3 regions of the Kitasatospora sp. NPDC018058 genome follow, and region 2 is predicted to be linked to each of the others. Evidence: riboswitches for the same ligand, from Rfam matches in the RefSeq annotation. Region 2 holds a riboswitch; each other region holds the start of a gene.

Region 1 (5,655 bases), on a different contig from region 2:
CAGCCCTGCCATGGTCCGCCGGATCCGGGGCGGCGCGCCGACGGCGGCGAGCGTCGCCTGGTCCTGCCGGGAGTCGGCGGCCGCGAGCCCGGTGGCGATCCCGGCCGCGCCGAGCACCACCAGCCCGGCGAAGCCGCTGAGCGCCAGGGTGAGAGCGTCGCTCTTCGGCTGGTAGCCGCGTTCGACATCCAGCCGGGCGAAGCGGTCCAGCCGGATCGCGGCGGCCTCGGCGCGCTGCTGCGCCTTGCGGTCGGGCGGGGTGGCCGGCCGCCAGACCGCGCCGGTCGGCCGGGCCGAGAGCCCGAGCCTGGCGAGCGCGGTGGTGGGCAGCAGCCCCTGGGCGAAGCGGGCGGCGTCCGGGTCGTCGACCACCACGGCGTCCACCGGGACCTCCTGGAGGTCGGGCTTGGGGATCTGTCCCGGCTGCACCGGGCCGCCGCCCCCGCGCAGCAGCATCACGGCCTTGCCGTCGGCGCCGACCAGCGACCGGTCGAAGACCAGCAGCTTCCCGGCCGCCAGCGCCTGTTCGGCCGCCTGGTCCCGGACGTCGAACAGGTTGTGCAGCAGGGCGGCGTCCCCGGTGGCGATGTGCGGCGGCTCGGCGAGCCTGCGCCGGTCCACCGGGCCCTTGAGCTGGATGTCGCTGGCGCAGTTGTCGCAGAACTTGTAGATCAGCTGGCCGAGTTCGGCGCGCGGGCCGAGTCCGGTGAGCTGCGTCTCCAACTCGGCGCGCAGCTGTTCGGCCGGCGCCCCGTCCCGGTAGCTGGCCAACTGGACGGCTCCGTACGGGGCCTGCGGCCGGTAGTCGCGGCGGTGCTCGGCGTCGGTGCTGGTGCTGTACACCCCGATGGCGACCGCCCCGGCGACCGCCGCCATCACCGCGGCGACGGCCGGCGCGGTGCGCGTGCGGTGCCGGGCGGAGTCCCGAAGCGCGAGCCGGGGGCCGAGCGGCAGCCGCCTGGCGGCCCGGCCGACCACGGCGACCAGCACCGGGGTGCAGGCGAGCAGGCCGAGTTCGGCGGTGACGGAGCCGCCGAGCACGGTGAGCGTGCGGGCGTCGTAGGTGCTTACCACGGGCAGGCCGCGCTGCACCGCGCCCGCGCCGTACATCGCGATCGCGCCGCCGCCGAGGATCAGCGCCACGCCGAGCAGGGTGACCGCCCGGCTGGGCGGCCGGACGGTGTCGCGCCCGGTGAGCCCGGCGGTGACGCTGCGGCGGGCGGTCTGCCAGGCGGGCAGCGCGGCCGCGAGCAGCGCGGTGAGCAGCCCGATCCCGGCGATCGCGAGCAGGTCCAGCGGGGGCAGCGCGAGGTGTCCGAAGCGCGCGCCGCCGACCCGTTCGATGAGCGGCCGCAGCCCGGCGACCAGCCCGGTGCCGAGCGCGACGCCGAGCGCGGCCCCGGCCACGCCGAGGACCAGTCCGCCGCCGAGCACCACCGCGCCGACGTGGGCCCGGCTGCCGCCGGCCGCGCCGAGCAGGGCGAGCTGGCGGCGCGAGCGGCGGGCGCCGACCGCGAAGGCGGGCCCGGCGAGCAGCGCGACCTCCAGCAGCGCCATCCCGGTGACGGTGGCGACCACGACCTTGGTGCTGTTGCCCGCGGCCGGGTCGCTGTCGTGGGCGGAGTCGCGGTAGTAGGCGACGGCCCCGTACGGCGGCGGGTCGAGCGCGACCGAGCGCGCGGTCAGGGTGTAGCCGTACGCGTTGAACTGCTGCACGGCGGCCCAGTCGAGGCTGATTCCGCTCGGCAGGTGGACCAGCCAGGCGTTGCGGGCGTCCGGGGCGTGCTCGGCGGCGGGGCGGCGGGGCTCCGCCGCGGCGGCCAGCGGGTCGAGCAACTCGCCTGGCCGGGCCACGAGTTCGACCCGGCCGAGCTCGTCCGGGTGCTCCACCACGGCGGTGACGGTGAAGGTGGTCCGTTCCAGTCCCTGGACGGTGGTGGTGCCGCCGAGCGAGAGCCCGGCGTGGTCCAGGAAGGCCCGGGTGGCGGCCAGTTCGTGCGGGGCACTCGGGGCGCGACCCTCGACGACGTTCAGCCGGCCGTGCCAGACCGGGTCGGCGAGGTCGGCCTCGGCGGTGAGGGTGCGGACCAGGCCTTCGGGTGAGGTCGCGCCGGTCTCCGGTCCGGGTCGGGCCGGGGTGAGCACGCTGCCGGGCGGCAGTAGTGAGCTGACCAGGGCCGCCGGGTCGGTGCTCGCGGCCCGCTGCTGCTCGGCGGTGGGCTGCCGGCCGGGCTTGGGCTCGACCGCGAACGCGCCGTCCTCGGCGATCGGGGCCTGTTCGACGGTCCGGCCGGGGTTGAGCCCGGTGACCAGGGCGTCCGCCCCGCCGAGTACCCGCTCGACCCGTTCGTCCGGGGTGAGCTGCCCGCTGCGGTGGACCACGTCGGCGCCGGTGACCCCGAGGACGGGCAGCGCGACCATGGCCAGGATGAGGGCGCTGCGCCCCTTGGCCCGCAGCGCGTCGCGCCGGGCGATGCGCAGCGCGACCTTCGCTGCTCCGATCCTCAACGCGTCACCTGGCCGAGCGAGTTGGCGCGGTGCACGGCCGCCGGGCAGCGGCCGGAGCGGCGTCCGGCGGTCTCCGAGGCGACGGCGCCGTCGCGCAGGTGGACCACCCGGTCCGCCCAGGCGGCGTGCGAGGCCTCGTGGGTGACCATCATGGCGGCCGCCCCGGCGTCGCAGCGGGCGCGCAGGAGGGCGAGGACGGCACCGCCGGTGGCCGAGTCGAGCGCGCCGGTCGGCTCGTCGGCGAGGACGAGCCGGCGTTCGCCGATCAGCGCCCGGGCGATGGCGACGCGTTGCTGCTGGCCGCCGGACATGTCGTCGGGGAAGCGGTCGGCGAGTTCCCCGATGCCCAGCTCCTCCAGCGCGGCCAGCGCCTCCCGGCGGGCGGTGCGGCCCGGGGCGCCGTCGAGTTCGCGCGGCAGGGCGATGTTCTCGGCGGCGGTGAGCGCCGGGATCAGGTTGTAGTCCTGGAAGACGTAGCCGACGGAGCGCCGCCGCAGGTCGGCGAGCCTGCCCCGGCTGAGGCCGCCGAGCGCGACGCCCTCGACCAGTACCTCGCCCTCGCTGGGCAGGTCCAGCCCGCCGGCCAGGGTCAGCAGGGTCGACTTCCCGGAGCCGGACGGCCCCATCACGGCGACGAACTCGCCGGCGTGCACGGTCAGGTCGATCCCGCGCAGGGCGTGCACCTGTGCGGCGCCACGCCCGTGCACCCGGGAGACCCCGGCCAGTCGCAGGACGGGCTCGGACCAGGTCGGACCGGTGTGGGACAACACTTCCCCCTCGTGAGCTGTTCAGCTGTATATGTCGGTGAACTATATATGCCGAACGCGCGAGAGTGGGGCGGTCGGGCTTGGTCAAGGTTCTACAAAGGTGTCGAAGATCGGCCGAAAAGGTGAGAGGGACCCGCCGGGCGGGTCTATGCTTTGGGAGGTTTGAAAAGGCACCTCGTTCGGTGAGGCGTCTTCACGGACACAGGCCACTGACCCGACGACGTCGAGAGACGCCCAGGTTCAGGACAGGTCTTCCCGACTTAAGGGTTGACCCCAAGTGGCTTCCGGCCGGACAGGCTGGACACGCCGTGGAGTGCCAAAGCTCTGACGAGTTGGGGTGTACCGGTCCATCTCGACCGGTGTGCTCCTTGCCGTGTCGTGATGCGGCGCACAGACGGTGCGCCCCCGGCCGGGAGGAGGCGAGAGACATGGGCTGCCCTAGTCCGGGCCACAGTCGCCCCTGCCCCCGCATGCTCTCGAACACGTCCGGCACGCGGTAGCAACCTTCCCTGCGCGTTCACCCGGCGCTTCGCTCGGGGCTCGGTCGTGCCTCCATGGCACTCAACCACGCCTCGACGCAAAGAGCCTGACGCATCGTCATGTCCGTACGGCCGCCGCCGCTCAGCGCCGCCGTGCGGAGGCGATGGCGTGCGCCCGCAGGGGGGATCGCTGCTGCGTGCCCCCTGACGCCCCCTCAAGGTAGGGGGCAGGGAGGCCCCGCCATGACCAACGTGATGCTGGACCCGAAGGTTTCCACGGTCCCCGTCGCTACCGCCGCCACCCGCTCCGCCGTCCTGGACGACGCCCACGTGGGCGACATCAAGGGCGCGCTCGGCACCATCCGACTCGACGACACCACCCCCCGCCACGGCCTCTCCGCCCGGCTCAAGACCCTGCTGGCGATCATCGGCCCCGGTCTGATCGTGATGGTCGGCGACAACGACGCGGGTGCCTTCTCCACCTACGGCCAGGCCGGGCAGAACTACGGCACCCAGCTGCTGTGGACGCTGCTGATGCTGGTCCCGGTGCTGTACGTGAACCAGGAGATGGTGCTGCGCCTGGGCGCGGTCACCGGGGTCGGCCACGCACGTCTCATCCTGGAGCGCTTCGGCAGGTTCTGGGGCGCGTTCAGCGTCATCGACCTCTTCCTGCTGAACGCGCTGACCCTGGTCACCGAGTTCATCGGCGTCACGCTGGCCGCCGGGTACCTGGGCCTGCCGAAGGCGGCCTCGGTGGTGCTGGCGGCGGCGATCATCATCGCCTCGGCCTTCACCGGCTCCTTCCAGCGCTTCGAGCGCGTCGCCGTCACCCTGTGCGCCGGCTCGCTGCTGCTGGTGCCGATCTACTTCATGGTCCACCCCGGGACCTCGCAGATGGCCCACGACTTCGTGACGCCCACCCTGCCCGGCGGGTCCGGCCAGCTCGCGGCCGTCATGATGGTCATCATCTCGATCGTCGGCACCACCGTCGCCCCCTGGCAGCTGTTCTTCCAGCAGTCGTACGTCATCGACAAGCGGATCACCCCGCGTTTCATGACGTACGAGAAGGCCGACCTGTGGATCGGGATCGTCGTGGTCATCGTCGGCGCGGCCGCGCTGATCGGACTCACGGCGGCGGCCTTCGCGGGCACCGACGGTTTCGGCCGGTTCTCCGACGCGGCCGCCGTGGCCAAGGGCATCGAGGACAAGGCCGGCCGCCTGGCGGGCGTGCTGTTCGCCATCGCGCTGCTGGACGCCTCGATCATCGGCGCCTTCGCGGTGTCGCTGTCCACCGCCTACGCCATCGGCGACGTGTTCGGCATCAGGCACTCGCTGCACCGCGGGGTCAAGGGCGCCAAGGGCTTCTACGCGGTGTACGCCGGCCTGGTGGCGGTCGCCGCCGCGATCACCCTGCTGTCCACCGACTACACCCAGGGCCTGATCACCCAGTTCGTCCAGGTGCTGGCCGGGGTGCTGCTGCCCTCCGCCACCGTCTTCCTGCTGCTGCTCTGCAACGACAAGGCCGTGCTGGGCCCGTGGGTCAACGGGCCCAGGACCAACGCCTTCACCTCGGCGGTGGTCGGTGTCCTGGTGATGCTGTCCATGATCCTCACCGCGGCGGTGGTCTGGCCGGACATCAGCTCGGACGCGATCCTGTGGATCATGGCCGGCTGCGGCGTGACGGGCGTGCTGGTCGCCGGGTACTTCTTCACCTTCGGCCGCCGGGGCACCAAGGAGGACCTTCACCCAGCCTCCGGCCAGGGGTGCCCCCATGACCGCACCGGCCGCGAGAACTGGCGGATGCCCCCGCTGGAGACCCTCGGCAAGCCGGTGATGTCCACCGCCCGCAAGGTCGGCATGGGCGCCCTGCGGGCCTACCTGCTGATCGCGATGGTCATGGT
Region 2 (5,655 bases):
AGAAGCTGCTGAGCGTGACATCCCTGAAGCTGGTGACGGCGCCCGATTCGCCGCCCCCGAACGGCCGACCGGTGGAGGAACAGGACCCCCCTGCGGGCACCACGGTGCCCAAGGGAACCTCGGTCTCGGTGACCTACGGGCCCTCCGAGCAGTCCTCCTAGGATCCGGCCATGGACTCCGAACAGCACAGCGGCGCCGCGAAGGCCCGCGGGGGCGCGTCGGCCCACCCGCGTCGGGCCGACGCCGAGCGCGACGTCGCCGCGCTGGAGACGACCCCGCCCTCCCTGGTGCGCCGCCCGGCTCCGTAGACACCGCAGGGCCTGCCGTCCACGGACGGCAGGCCCTGCGGTGGAGGCCGGTGGCGGGGTCGGGGTCAGCCGATGCCGAACCAGCCCAGGACGGTCTGGACGAGCAGGATCGTCGACATCGCGGCCACCCCGACCACCACGACGGTGGCCGCGATGCGGTAGCGCGGGCTGTTGGCCGCGTCGCCGAGGACGGAGCGGCGGTTGGTCAGGACCAGCAGGTAGACCAGGACGATCGGGCTGATCAGGCCCTGCAGCACCTGGGTGCCGATCAGCAGCTGGATGACGTCCACCGGGGTCAGCGCGACCACCGCGCCCAGGACGATCTGGGCGGTGAACAGCCCGAGGAACAGCGGGGCGTCGCGGAAGCTGCGGGAGACGGAGCGCTCGACGCCGGCGGCCTCGCCGATCGCGTAGCTCGCCGAGAGCGGCACCACCGCGCCGGCCAGGGCGGAGGCGCCCAGCAGCCCGAAGGCGAACAGCAGCTCGGCGCCGTGCCCGGCGACCGGCTTGAGGGCCTCGGCGGCCTGCGCGGCGGACTCCAGCGGACCGGTGCCGCCGATCGCGGCGGCGGTGGCGATGATGATGGTCAGGCTGATCACGCAGGCGAACACGGCGCCGAGGACGGCGTCGGCCCGGATCAGCTTGTAGTCGGCGGGCTTGGCACCGCGGTCGACCACGCCGGCGGCGGCGTAGAACTGCATGTAGGGGCTGACCGTGGTGCCGATCAGGGCGACGGCCAGCAGGATGAAGTCCTTGCTGGGCTCCACGTGCGGCACGACCAGGTGCTCGCCGACCTGCCCCCAGTCGGGGTGGCCGAGCACCATGGCGACCGGGTAGGCGAAGAACGCCAGCGACATCACCAGGAAGATGCGTTCGGCCCACTTGTACGAGCCGAACAGCACCAGCGACCAGAGCAGGACGGCGGACGGCGGGATGACCGCCCACTTGGGCACGCCGAGCAGCTCGAACGCGGCGCCGATCCCGGCGAACTCGCTGACCACCAGGCCGGTGTTGGCCAGCAGCAGGCAGAAGACCGCGAGGGCGGTCAGCCGCAGGCTGAACTGCTCGCGGATCAGCGCGCCCAGGCCCTTGCCGGTGTGGGCACCGAGCCGGACGGCCATCTCCTGCACCATGACCAGGGCGACGGTGACCAGCACCATGAAGAACAGCGTGCCGTAGGTGAACTGGGAGCCGGCGCTGGCGTAGGTGGCGATGCCCGCGGCGTCGTTGCCGGCGTTGGCGGCGACCAGGCCGGGGCCGGCCACCATCGCGACGGCGGCCAATCGGCGGAGGCCTCTTCGGCGGCCGGAGCGCCCCGGGTCGGACGGCGCGGACGCCGCGGCGGCGGCGTCCGGTCCGGTGTCGAGGGTGTCGAGGTCGCGGGTCACTTGAGGAGCCTCCGGAAGTGCAGTCGCCCACGCTCGGGCAGGAGCGAGTCGAGGATGTCGTCGGCCAGGACCCGGCCGAGCGGGCGCCCGGAGTCGTCGACCACGAGCAGGGAGGTGGCCCGGGCCGCGACCAGCTGGTCGGCGGCCTCGGCGAGCCGGGTGTCGGGCCGGACGGTCACCGGCGGGCCGAACTGGTCCAGCCAGGAGACGAGGTCGCCGATCACCGAGGTGTCCTCGGCCACGGCCAGATCGAACAGCGGGATGTCGGCGATCAGCCGGCCGTCGTCGTCCAGCACCGTGACCGCGTCGATGTCGGTGCGGTGCTCGGCCTGCGCGGCGAGTTCGGCCCGCACCTGGGCGACGGTGTGCGCGGAGCCGGCGGTGACCAGCAGGGTGGTCATCGCGCCGCCGGCGGTGCCCTCGCGGTGGGTGAGCAGGGAGCGCAGCTCGGCCGCCTCGGGCTCGGGCATCCGGGCCAGCAGGGTCTCGCGCTCGCCCGGGGCGAGGTCGCGCAGGGCGTCGGCGGCCTCGTCCGGTTCCATCTCGTCGACGAGCCGGGCGGCGTGCTCCGGGGGTACCTCGCGCAGCAGGTTCTCCAGCTCGGCGGGTTCCATCTCCTCCAGCGCGTCCGCGGCGTGCTCCGGCTCCAACCAGCCCAGCAGCTGCTGGCGCTCGTGCCGGCCGAGGTCCTCCAGGATGTCGGCGAGGTCGGCCGGGCGCAGCCGGTGCAGCGCGGAGCGGGAGGCGCGCAGCCGCACCTCGGCGGGCCCGTGGGTGGCCTGCTCGCCGAACGGGGCGACGGACTGCCAGTCCAGGACGCGTTCCGGGGTGGGGCGGATCTGCCAGCGGCGCGGGCCGAGCCGGCGCAGCAGGGTGGGCAGCGAGACGTCGACCCCGACCAGGACGGTCCGGGCGGCGAGCGGGGCCAGGTAGAGGTCGGCGGCGCGGGTGACCTGGACGCCGTCGACGTCGACGAGCTGGTGGTCCAGCACGTCGCGGGCCAGCAGGACCTCCCCGGGCCGGCGGTTGAACTCGCGCAGGTCCACGCGGGCGGTGCGCAGCCGGACCTGCCCGGTCTGGATCCGCTCGACGGCGTCGGCGGCGATGAAGGTGCGGCGGCGGCCTATTCGGATGATCAGTCCGGTGACCGGCGGGTACGGCTCCGCCCCGTAGAGGCGCGCGACCACGTCGACGACGCGGCCCACCTCCTCGCCGGCCTGGTTGGTGGCCGGGCCGCCGACCAGCCCGGCGACGGAGACCAGCGAGGAACGGACGGTCCGGGAGACGGCGGTACGGCGCTCGGCGGCGACGGTGCGATCGCGCAGTCGGGCCGTGGCGGACGTGAGCAGGGTGGTGGCAGCCATGGTGGGGACCCCCTCGCCCCGACAGGACGGGGCAGCGGGCCGCCCGGCGGCACGTCACCGCCGACCCCGACCGCGGCGCCGGTTCCAGGCATGCGCCGGGGCCTCCCGCGTCAGGACGGACGGGAGGGCGGAGCGGCCGGACCGCATCGGTCAGGGAAGGAGGGAGCGCCTCGGGCGGCGGAAGGACGGCGAGGACGACATCGGGAAAGGCTGACTATGGCCAGGACTTCCGTCCATCACGCCTCCTCCCGGTCTCGGCCGCGCATCGTGGTCGCGGCGGCACGGCAGGGGGAGACCGACGTCAATGCCCGGGCACCCCCACTCGTCAGAGCTTTGGCACTCCACGGCGTGTCCCTGGTCGATCCCGACGGGAAGCCACTTGGGGTCACCCCTTGAGCCGGGGAGACCTGTCCTGATCCGGAGCGTCTCTCGACGGGTGGGATCAGTGGCCTGTGTCCGTGAAGACGCCTCACCGAACGAGGTGTCTGTTCAAATCGGCCCCAGGATAGGACCTGAAGGTGCTCGCAGCGTAATCCTTGACCCGAGCTTGACCCGGGCCTGACCTGCGGGGGAGCCGCCGGGGCGCACGGCCGGGGGCGCGCAGCGGTGCTCCGGCCGACGGCGGTGGGGGCCGAACTTCCCCGTGGGCGGCCCCTGGTGACGCTGATTCCGACACCGAGGGGAACCCGCCTGCCGCCCGCCGTCCGCGACGTGGCCGCCGTCGCCGCGCTTCCGTCCGGTACGGCGTGCGGCAGCACCGGACGACGAACCGGGTGCTGATCCCGGCCGGGAGTCCGTCCCCGAAGGTCAGCGCCGGCCGAACAGCCGCCCGAGCCAGCCGCCGGACGCCCGCTCCTTCGGTGAGCACGCGCACCGCTGGGACTTGGGCACCCCGGCCAGCACCTGTTCGACGTGCATCCCGCACCCGGCGTAGGTCGGCTTTCCGCAGGTGCGGCAGACGACTCGACGGCACATGCCGTGCTCCCTTCCTCGGCCCCCGGTGAATGGACTGACACGACCAATATACCCCCGCCGGTATTCACCCCTTCGGGCCTCGCCGGCGCCGCTCCTTCGGGGCGTTCTCCCGGCGCGGACGGAAACCGCCCGAGGCCGTTCCGGCCCCGTGGATGCAGGGCGGCCGTCCGGCTCTCCGTTGGGGGCGGGAGACGGCGACCGCCTGTGCGCTTTCCGTTGACGACACCCCGGCGCGGCATGTGAAATGACACATGTCACCGATCACATGGGTCAAGGGCTCATGGGTCGAGGCCCGAACCCGAGCCCTCGGCCGCGATTTTGAACGTTCAAATCCCCGGGTTCAACCCCCCACGGCCGGCCGGCTGCCCCCGTCAAACCACGTGACGCAACGTCATTCCCCCACACCCCCACTCCCCACAGGAGCACCCGTGCGCCTCCTTCCCCACCGCCTCGCGGCACCCCTGCTCGCGCTGGCACTCGCCACCACCGGCCTCGGAGCCCTCAGCCTCGGCGCGGCCGCTCCGGCCGCCGCCCTGGGCAACGGCAACGCCCTCACCCCGCCCATGGGGTGGAACTCGTGGAACTCCCTCGGCACCGAGGTCACCGAGGACCAGGTCGTCCAGACGATCGACTTCATGGCCGCCAACGGCCTGGTGGCGGCGGGCTACAACACCGTCACGATCGACGACGGCTGGTCGCTCTGGCACCGGGACGGCCAGAGCACCGACTTCGTCCGGACGCCGAACGGCTCGATGCAGCTGTACGACGCCGCCGGGAACCCGGTCACCGGGACGGACGGCACCGGCAACGACCCCACCTCCGGCCACCTGATCCCGCGCCCCGACCACTTCCCGTCGCGGACCGTCGACGGCCGGACCGTCAACGGCATCCAGTTCCTGGCCTGGTACGCCCACAGCAAGGGCCTGAAGTTCGGCCTCTACGCCACCGACACCTACGAGACCTGCCAGATGCACCCCGGAAGCCTCGGCCACGAGAGCACCGACGCCGGCGACTTCGTCTCCTGGGGCGTCGACTTCGTCAAGTACGACGACTGCCCCTACGGCCCGCAGATCACCGGCCCCGACGGTCACAACTACTACACCCAGGGCGAGGGCAGGGAGCTCACCCGCTCCATCTACGCCCGCGTGCAGACCTTCCAGCGGGCCCTCGACGCCGCCTCCGCCGGCCAGGGCCGCCCGAAGGTCACCCTCAGCGTCTCCGCCCAACCCGCCCACACCGGTGTGCCCTACCTCCTCGACCCGGCCGACCCGGCCCGCACCGACCCGGTCGTCCAGGCCGCCGGGACCGCGCCGTTCACCGCGCCCGGCTACGCCCCGACGGGCGTGTGGTGCGGGCAGGTGGCCAACCTGTGCCGGATCGGCGGGGACCGCGACAGCGAGCTCGACGGCGTGCTGTGGAACGGGCAACTGCAGACCGCCCTTCAGTACCCCGGCAACGTGCGCCCGGGCAGCTGGAACGACCTCGACATGATGTTCACCGGCTGGAACGACGTGTACGGCCTCTACGGCACCAGCGACACCTGCACCTGCCACAAGCCGTTCACCGACGACGAGTCGCGCACCGAGACCTCCGTCCTGTCCATGCTCGCCGCGCCGTTGA
Region 3 (5,655 bases), on a different contig from region 2:
GAGTGGTAGAAGCCGAAGGTCATGTTCCACGCCTGGGACGTGAAGATGGCGAACACGGCGGCGCACTCCAGGCCCAGCATCGAGCCGGGGAACAGGGTGAGGAATCCGGTCACCGCGACGGTCAGGAAGGCGAGCACCGGCACCGACTGGAGGATGTCCAGTGCCGGGATCAGCACCCGCTCCAGCCGCCGGCTGCGGGCGGCGGCGTAGGCGTAGCCGAACGTGAAGACGACGGAGACGACGAGCGCGGCGAACATCCGCAGCAGCGAGCGTGCCGCGTAGTAGGGCAGGTGGGACGGGTCGGTGGAGACGGCGGCGTCCCGGGCGGTGGCGAACCGTACCGTGGTGCCCTGCCCCACCCGCAGTGCCAGGTAGAGCAGGACCAGGACGGCGGCCGCCACGGCCGCGTCCACCCAGATCGTCCGGGTCCGGCGGCGCTCCGCCCGGGGCGGCAGCGGGCCCCGCGGCGGCAGCGGGCCCCGGGACAGGCCCGGGGCGGACTTCAGCAAGGACATGGTGGACCTCCGGCGCGCAAACCCGGGCAGTCTGCTCTGTTCTGACGTCCGTATGCAAATGAACCGGAGGTTGGGCCGACGTTCAGACCGGCTGCTCGGCCGCCTCGACGAACTCCAGCAGGTTGCCCACCGGGTCGGTGGTGTAGAAGCGCCGCCGGGGCGGCAGGCTCTCGTCCCAGACTACTTGGGCGCCGAGTTCGGCGAGCCGCAGCGCGAACTCGTCGATCTCGCACACGGCCATCCCGGGGTGCGCCTTGGTGCTGGGCCGGAAGCGCTCCTCGATGCCGAGGTAGAGCCGCACCCGGCCGCCGTCGGCGGCGAACCAGCAGCCACCGCGGCCGGTCAGCGGCTGGGGCTTGGGGAGCTCGGCCATCTGCAGGACGTCGCCGTAGAAAGCGCGCAGCAGGGCCTCGCTGCCGGGTGGGGCGGAGAGCTGGACGTGGTCGAGGGCCGTGATCACCGCGGCTTCCTTCCGGTCGGGGTGGACGTGGCGTGCTGCCGGGCCGCGGTGACCAGCAGCCGGGCGGTCGGGGAGGGCAGGTCGAGGTGGTGGGCGATCCACTGCGGATCGTGCCCGTGGGTGGCGAACACCCAGGCGGTGTAGAGCCGGTTCAGGCCCGGGGCGCCGGGGGACAGCAGGAGCGGGCGGACCTGCTCCATGGGGAAGCCCTCCAGCGAGCGGGCGCTGAACCACTGGGCGTCGTCGTCCGGGGTGGCCTTTCCCGCCAGGCCCGCCCGCTGCCGGCTGTGGGCCAGCAGCAGGGCGAGCAGCAGCCCGACGACCGAGGCGCCGATGAGCACCCCGGACAGGAACAGCCGTAGCGGGGCGGGCGCGACGCCGACGGCGAGGCCCTGGAGGGCGAGCAGGAGGAGGACGCCGCACAGGGCGGTCCCTCTGCCGGTCCGGGGGAACAGGGCGGTTCTGGTCATGCGGTGTCCTCCTCCGATGACTTGGCCGGGTGGCTGTCGGTCAGGCGGCCCTGTCGGTCAGGCGGCCTCAGGCGGCCCGGACCAGCCGGGGGTCGTACTTGTAGCCGATCTGCCGGACGGTGGCGATCGCCTCCCGGTGGCCGGGGCCGAGCTTGCGGCGGATCCGGGCGATGTGGGTGGCGATGGTGCGGGTGTCACCGGTGTCCGGCCGGCCCCAGACCGTCTCCATCAGCTGACGGCGGGAGTGCACCCGCAGCGGGTTGCCGACCAGGTGCGCGAGCAGCTCGAACTCCAGGTACGGCATGGTGAGTTGCTGACCGTCCACGGTGACGGTGCGCTGTTCGGCGTTCACCACCAGGCCGTTGTCCGGGTCGGTGGAGGACTGCGGTTCGGGTATCGGGCGCCGGGCGGGGGCGTGGTCCGAGAAGACGGCGTCGAGCCTGCGGTAGCGCACGGCCATGGCGGTGCTCCTTCGGCTGATGGGGTCGGTCGGTTCAGTGCCCGGGGTGCCAGGAGGCTTCCAGCCGGGTGGTCCCGTCCGGTGCGGTGACGGTGGCCGTGGCTGGTCACCTCCGTGACGGGGCAAGGGGTGAAGTGGCGTACCGAGTGGTCGAGTCGACCGTTCAGTGGTTGAGGGCGGTCTGGACGACCTTGATGATGACCATGACCATCGCGATCAGCAGGTACGCGCGCAGGGCGCCCATGCCGATCTTGCGGGCGGTGGACATCACCGGCTTCTCCAGGGTCTCCAGCGGGGGCATCCGCCAGTTCTCGCGGCCGGTGCGGTCATGGGGGCACCCCTGGCCGGAGGCTGGGGGATGGTCCTCCTTGGTGCCGCGGCGGCCGAAGGTGAAGAAGTACCCGGCGACCAGCACGCCCGTCACGCCGCAGGCGGCCATGATCCACAGGATCGCGTCCGAGCTGATGTCCGGCCAGACCACGGCGGCGGTCAGGATCAGCGAGAGGGTGACCAGGACGCTGACCACGGCGGCGGTGAAGGCGTTGGTCCTGGGGCCGTTGACCCAGGGGCCGAGCACGGCCTTGTCGTTGCAGAGCAGCAGCAGGAAGACGGTGGCGGAGGGCAGCAGCACCCCGGCCAGCACCTGGACGAACTGGGTCATCAGGCCCTGGGTGTAGTCGGTGGACAGCAGGGTGATGGCGGCCGCCGCGACCACCAGGCCGGCGTAGATGCCGTAGAAGCCCTTGGCGCCCCTGACCCCGCGGTGCAGCGAGTGCTTGATGCCGAAGACGTCGCCGATCGCGTAGGCGGTGGACAGCGACACCGCGAAGGCGCCGATGATCGAGGCGTCCAGCAGCGCGATGGCGAACAGCACGCCCGCCAGGTGGCCGGCCTTGTCCTCGATGCCCTTGGCGACCGCGCCCGCGTCCGAGAACTGCCCGAAGCCGTCGGTGCCCGCGAACGCGGCGGCGGTCAGGCCCATCATCGCGGCGGCGCCGATGATCACGACCGCGATGCCGATCCACAGGTCGATCTTCTCGTACTTCATGAACCGCGGGGTGATGCGCTTGTCGATGACGTACGACTGCTGGAAGAACAGCTGCCACGGGGCGACGGTGGTGCCGACGATCGAGACGATCACCAGCATCACTGCGGCCAGCTCACCCGAGCCGCCCGGCATGGACGGCACCACGAAGTCGTGCGCCATTTGCGAGGTCTTCGGGTGGACCATGAAGTAGATCGGCACCAGCAGCAGCGAGCCGGCGCACAGGGTGATGGCGACGCGCTCGAAGCGCTGGAAGGAGCCGGTGAAGGCCGAGGCGATGATGATTGCCGCCGCCAGCACCACCGAGGCCACCTTGGGCAGGCCCAGGTAGCCGGCGGCCAGCGTGACGCCGATGAACTCCGTGACCAGGGTCAGCGCGTTCAGCAGGAACAGGTCGATGACGCTGAACGCGCCCCAGAACCTGCCGAAGCGCTCCAGGATCAGGCGGGCGTGGCCGACGCCGGTCACGGCGCCCAGGCGCAGCACCATCTCCTGGTTCACGTACAGCACCGGGACCAGCATCAGCAGCGTCCACAGCAGCTGGGTGCCGTAGTTCTGCCCGGCCTGGCCGTAGGTGGAGAAGGCACCCGCGTCGTTGTCGCCGACCATCACGATCAGACCGGGGCCGACGATCGCGAGCAGGGTCTTGAGTCTCGCTGACAGGCCCTGGCGGGGTGCGTCGTCATCGAGCTTGATGGTGCCGAGGGCGCCCTTGATGTCGCCGACGTGGGCGTCGTCCAGCACCGCTGAACGCGGCGGCGGAACCTTGGAGTTGAGCGTGGCGTTGGTGGTCATGACGTTCCTCCCGTGAACCCCTGGCAGGTGGGGTGGTTGGGGGCGCGCAGCAGCAATTCCCCCTGCGTGCGGGCACGGCGCATCGGCGCGCGGCGGTGCGCCCGTACGGGGACGTACGGGCGCGGCGGAGCCGCGTGCGTGGTGCTCGGTGCTGATGCGACGTCAGATATACGCGCAGGGAAGGCTGTTACCGCGTGCCGGAGGTGTGCGAGGGCAGGCGGGGGCAGGGGCTACTGTGGCCCGGACTACTGCAATCCATGTTTCTCGCCTCCTCCCGGCCGACGCACCCCGTGGTGCGTGTCATCGACGCGGCAAGGAGTTCGCCGGCGCATGAAGCGACCGCCGGTTCACCCCAACTCGTCAGAGCTTTGGCACTCCACGGCGTGTCCAGCGCCCTTCGGCGCTGGAAGCCACTTCGGATCAACCCTTAGGTCGGGAAGATCTGTCCTAACCCTGGGCGTCTCTCGACGTCGTCGGATCAGTGGCCTGTGTCCGTGAAGAAGCCTCACCGAACGAGGTGCCTTCTTCAAACCTCCAGAAGCATAGAGCGCCCGGAGTTCGATACTTGCGCACTTGGTAGAACCTTTACCTTTTTTGGAGGTGTGGCACCCACCCGGGTGACGTGGGTTTGACCGCGAGGCCGCCACGGAACGACTTCCCGCCGTACCCGGCAGCGGCACCAGGTCGTGGCCATTACCCGAGGGGTGGCATGGCGACCGCAGGCTCTCAGGGGGCTCCCCGGCAGGCGAGGGCGCTGGCACTCGCCCGGCACCCGAAACTGTGGCTCTTCCCGAGCATCCTGTGCGGCCTGGTGGCCGTGGTGCTCTCACTGCTCTACATGGGCGGCATCATCAACCCGACCGGCAATCTGCACCGGCTGCCGATCGCCCTGGTGAACGCCGATCAGGGCCCGCCGCCACCGGGACGGACGGTGAACCTCGGCACCGAGCTGACCCGGGCGGTGGTGGCCAGCACCCCCGACGACACCGTCAACTGGCGGCAGACGGACGCCGCCGGGGTGGGCGACCTGCTCGCCTCCGGCAAGGTCTACGGCGCGCTGCTCGTGCCGCAGGACTTCACCGCCACCGTCACCAAGCTGGCCACCGGCGGGGCCACCGAACGGCCCACCCTCACCGTCCTCACCAACCCGGGCCTGGGCAGCCTCGGCTCCTCGATGGCCGCGCAGATCGCCCAGAACGCCGCCCACCAGGCCTCCGTCACGGCCGGCCGGCAACTGCTGGCCGCCGTACCGGCCTCCGGCGCCCGGGGCCCGGACACCGGCGCCACCGCCCGGCTGCTGCTCGCCGACCCGATCGCCGTCGCCACCAAGGTCGGCCACCCGATCGGCAGCCACAGCGGCCTCGGCCTGAGCGCCTTCTACTACACCCTGCTGGCCGTGCTGACCGGCTTCATCGGCGGCAACATCATCCACAACGGCGTCGACGGCGCGCTCGGCTACAGCGACAGCGAGATTGGCCCCTGGCACACCCGCCGCCCCACCGTCCCGATCGACCGCACCCAGACCCTGCTGCTCAAGATGGTCATGACGGCCGGGATCATGCTGCTCACCACCAGCCTGGTGCTGCTCTGCACGGTCGGGATCCTCGGCATGGACGCCCCGCACCAGGCGATGCTCTGGTTGTTCGCCTACTGCGCCAGCCTCGCCGTGGGCCTCGGGGTGCAGGCGATCAACGCCGCGTTCGGCGGGATCGGGCAGCTGGTGTCGATGTTCGTCTTCATCGCGCTGGCCCTGCCCTCCTCCGGGGCGACCGTCCCCCTCCAGGCGGTGCCCGACTTCTACCGCTTCCTCGGCGTCTTCGAGCCGATGCGCCAGCTGAGCGACGGCATCCGGGCGATCATCTTCTTCGACGCCCGGGGCGACGCCGGGCTGGCCCGCGGCTGGACCATGA

What was found. A riboswitch is a leader RNA that binds a small molecule or an ion and turns the genes downstream of it on or off. The one in region 2 is predicted to bind magnesium.
Region 1: it holds a riboswitch for magnesium, as region 2 does, so the genes downstream of both, ACH4E7_RS24075 (NRAMP family divalent metal transporter) here and ACH4E7_RS12960 (magnesium transporter MgtE N-terminal domain-containing protein) in region 2, are expected to answer to the same signal.
Region 3: it holds a riboswitch for magnesium, as region 2 does, so the genes downstream of both, ACH4E7_RS29900 (NRAMP family divalent metal transporter) here and ACH4E7_RS12960 (magnesium transporter MgtE N-terminal domain-containing protein) in region 2, are expected to answer to the same signal.

What each region holds. Positions count from the first base shown of each region.
Region 1 is NZ_JBIRFA010000017.1:20,785-26,439, forward strand. It holds gene ACH4E7_RS24065 (FtsX-like permease family protein) at 1-2,508, opposite strand, end outside; gene ACH4E7_RS24070 (ABC transporter ATP-binding protein) at 2,505-3,275, opposite strand; M-box (ykoK) riboswitch at 3,443-3,619, shown strand; gene ACH4E7_RS24075 (NRAMP family divalent metal transporter) at 3,998-5,655, shown strand, end outside.
Region 2 is NZ_JBIRFA010000007.1:305,842-311,496, forward strand. It holds gene ACH4E7_RS12945 (PASTA domain-containing protein) at 1-161, shown strand, start outside; gene ACH4E7_RS12950 (hypothetical protein) at 171-308, shown strand; gene ACH4E7_RS12955 (NRAMP family divalent metal transporter) at 374-1,696, opposite strand; gene ACH4E7_RS12960 (magnesium transporter MgtE N-terminal domain-containing protein) at 1,693-3,060, opposite strand; M-box (ykoK) riboswitch at 3,370-3,548, opposite strand; gene ACH4E7_RS12965 (hypothetical protein) at 3,868-4,035, opposite strand; gene ACH4E7_RS12970 (alpha-galactosidase) at 4,464-5,655, shown strand, end outside.
Region 3 is NZ_JBIRFA010000025.1:23,564-29,218, forward strand. It holds gene ACH4E7_RS29880 (ABC transporter permease) at 1-515, opposite strand, end outside; gene ACH4E7_RS29885 (glyoxalase) at 598-975, opposite strand; gene ACH4E7_RS29890 (hypothetical protein) at 972-1,445, opposite strand; gene ACH4E7_RS29895 (winged helix-turn-helix domain-containing protein) at 1,513-1,905, opposite strand; gene ACH4E7_RS29900 (NRAMP family divalent metal transporter) at 2,069-3,745, opposite strand; M-box (ykoK) riboswitch at 4,090-4,269, opposite strand; gene ACH4E7_RS29905 (DUF3533 domain-containing protein) at 4,455-5,655, shown strand, end outside.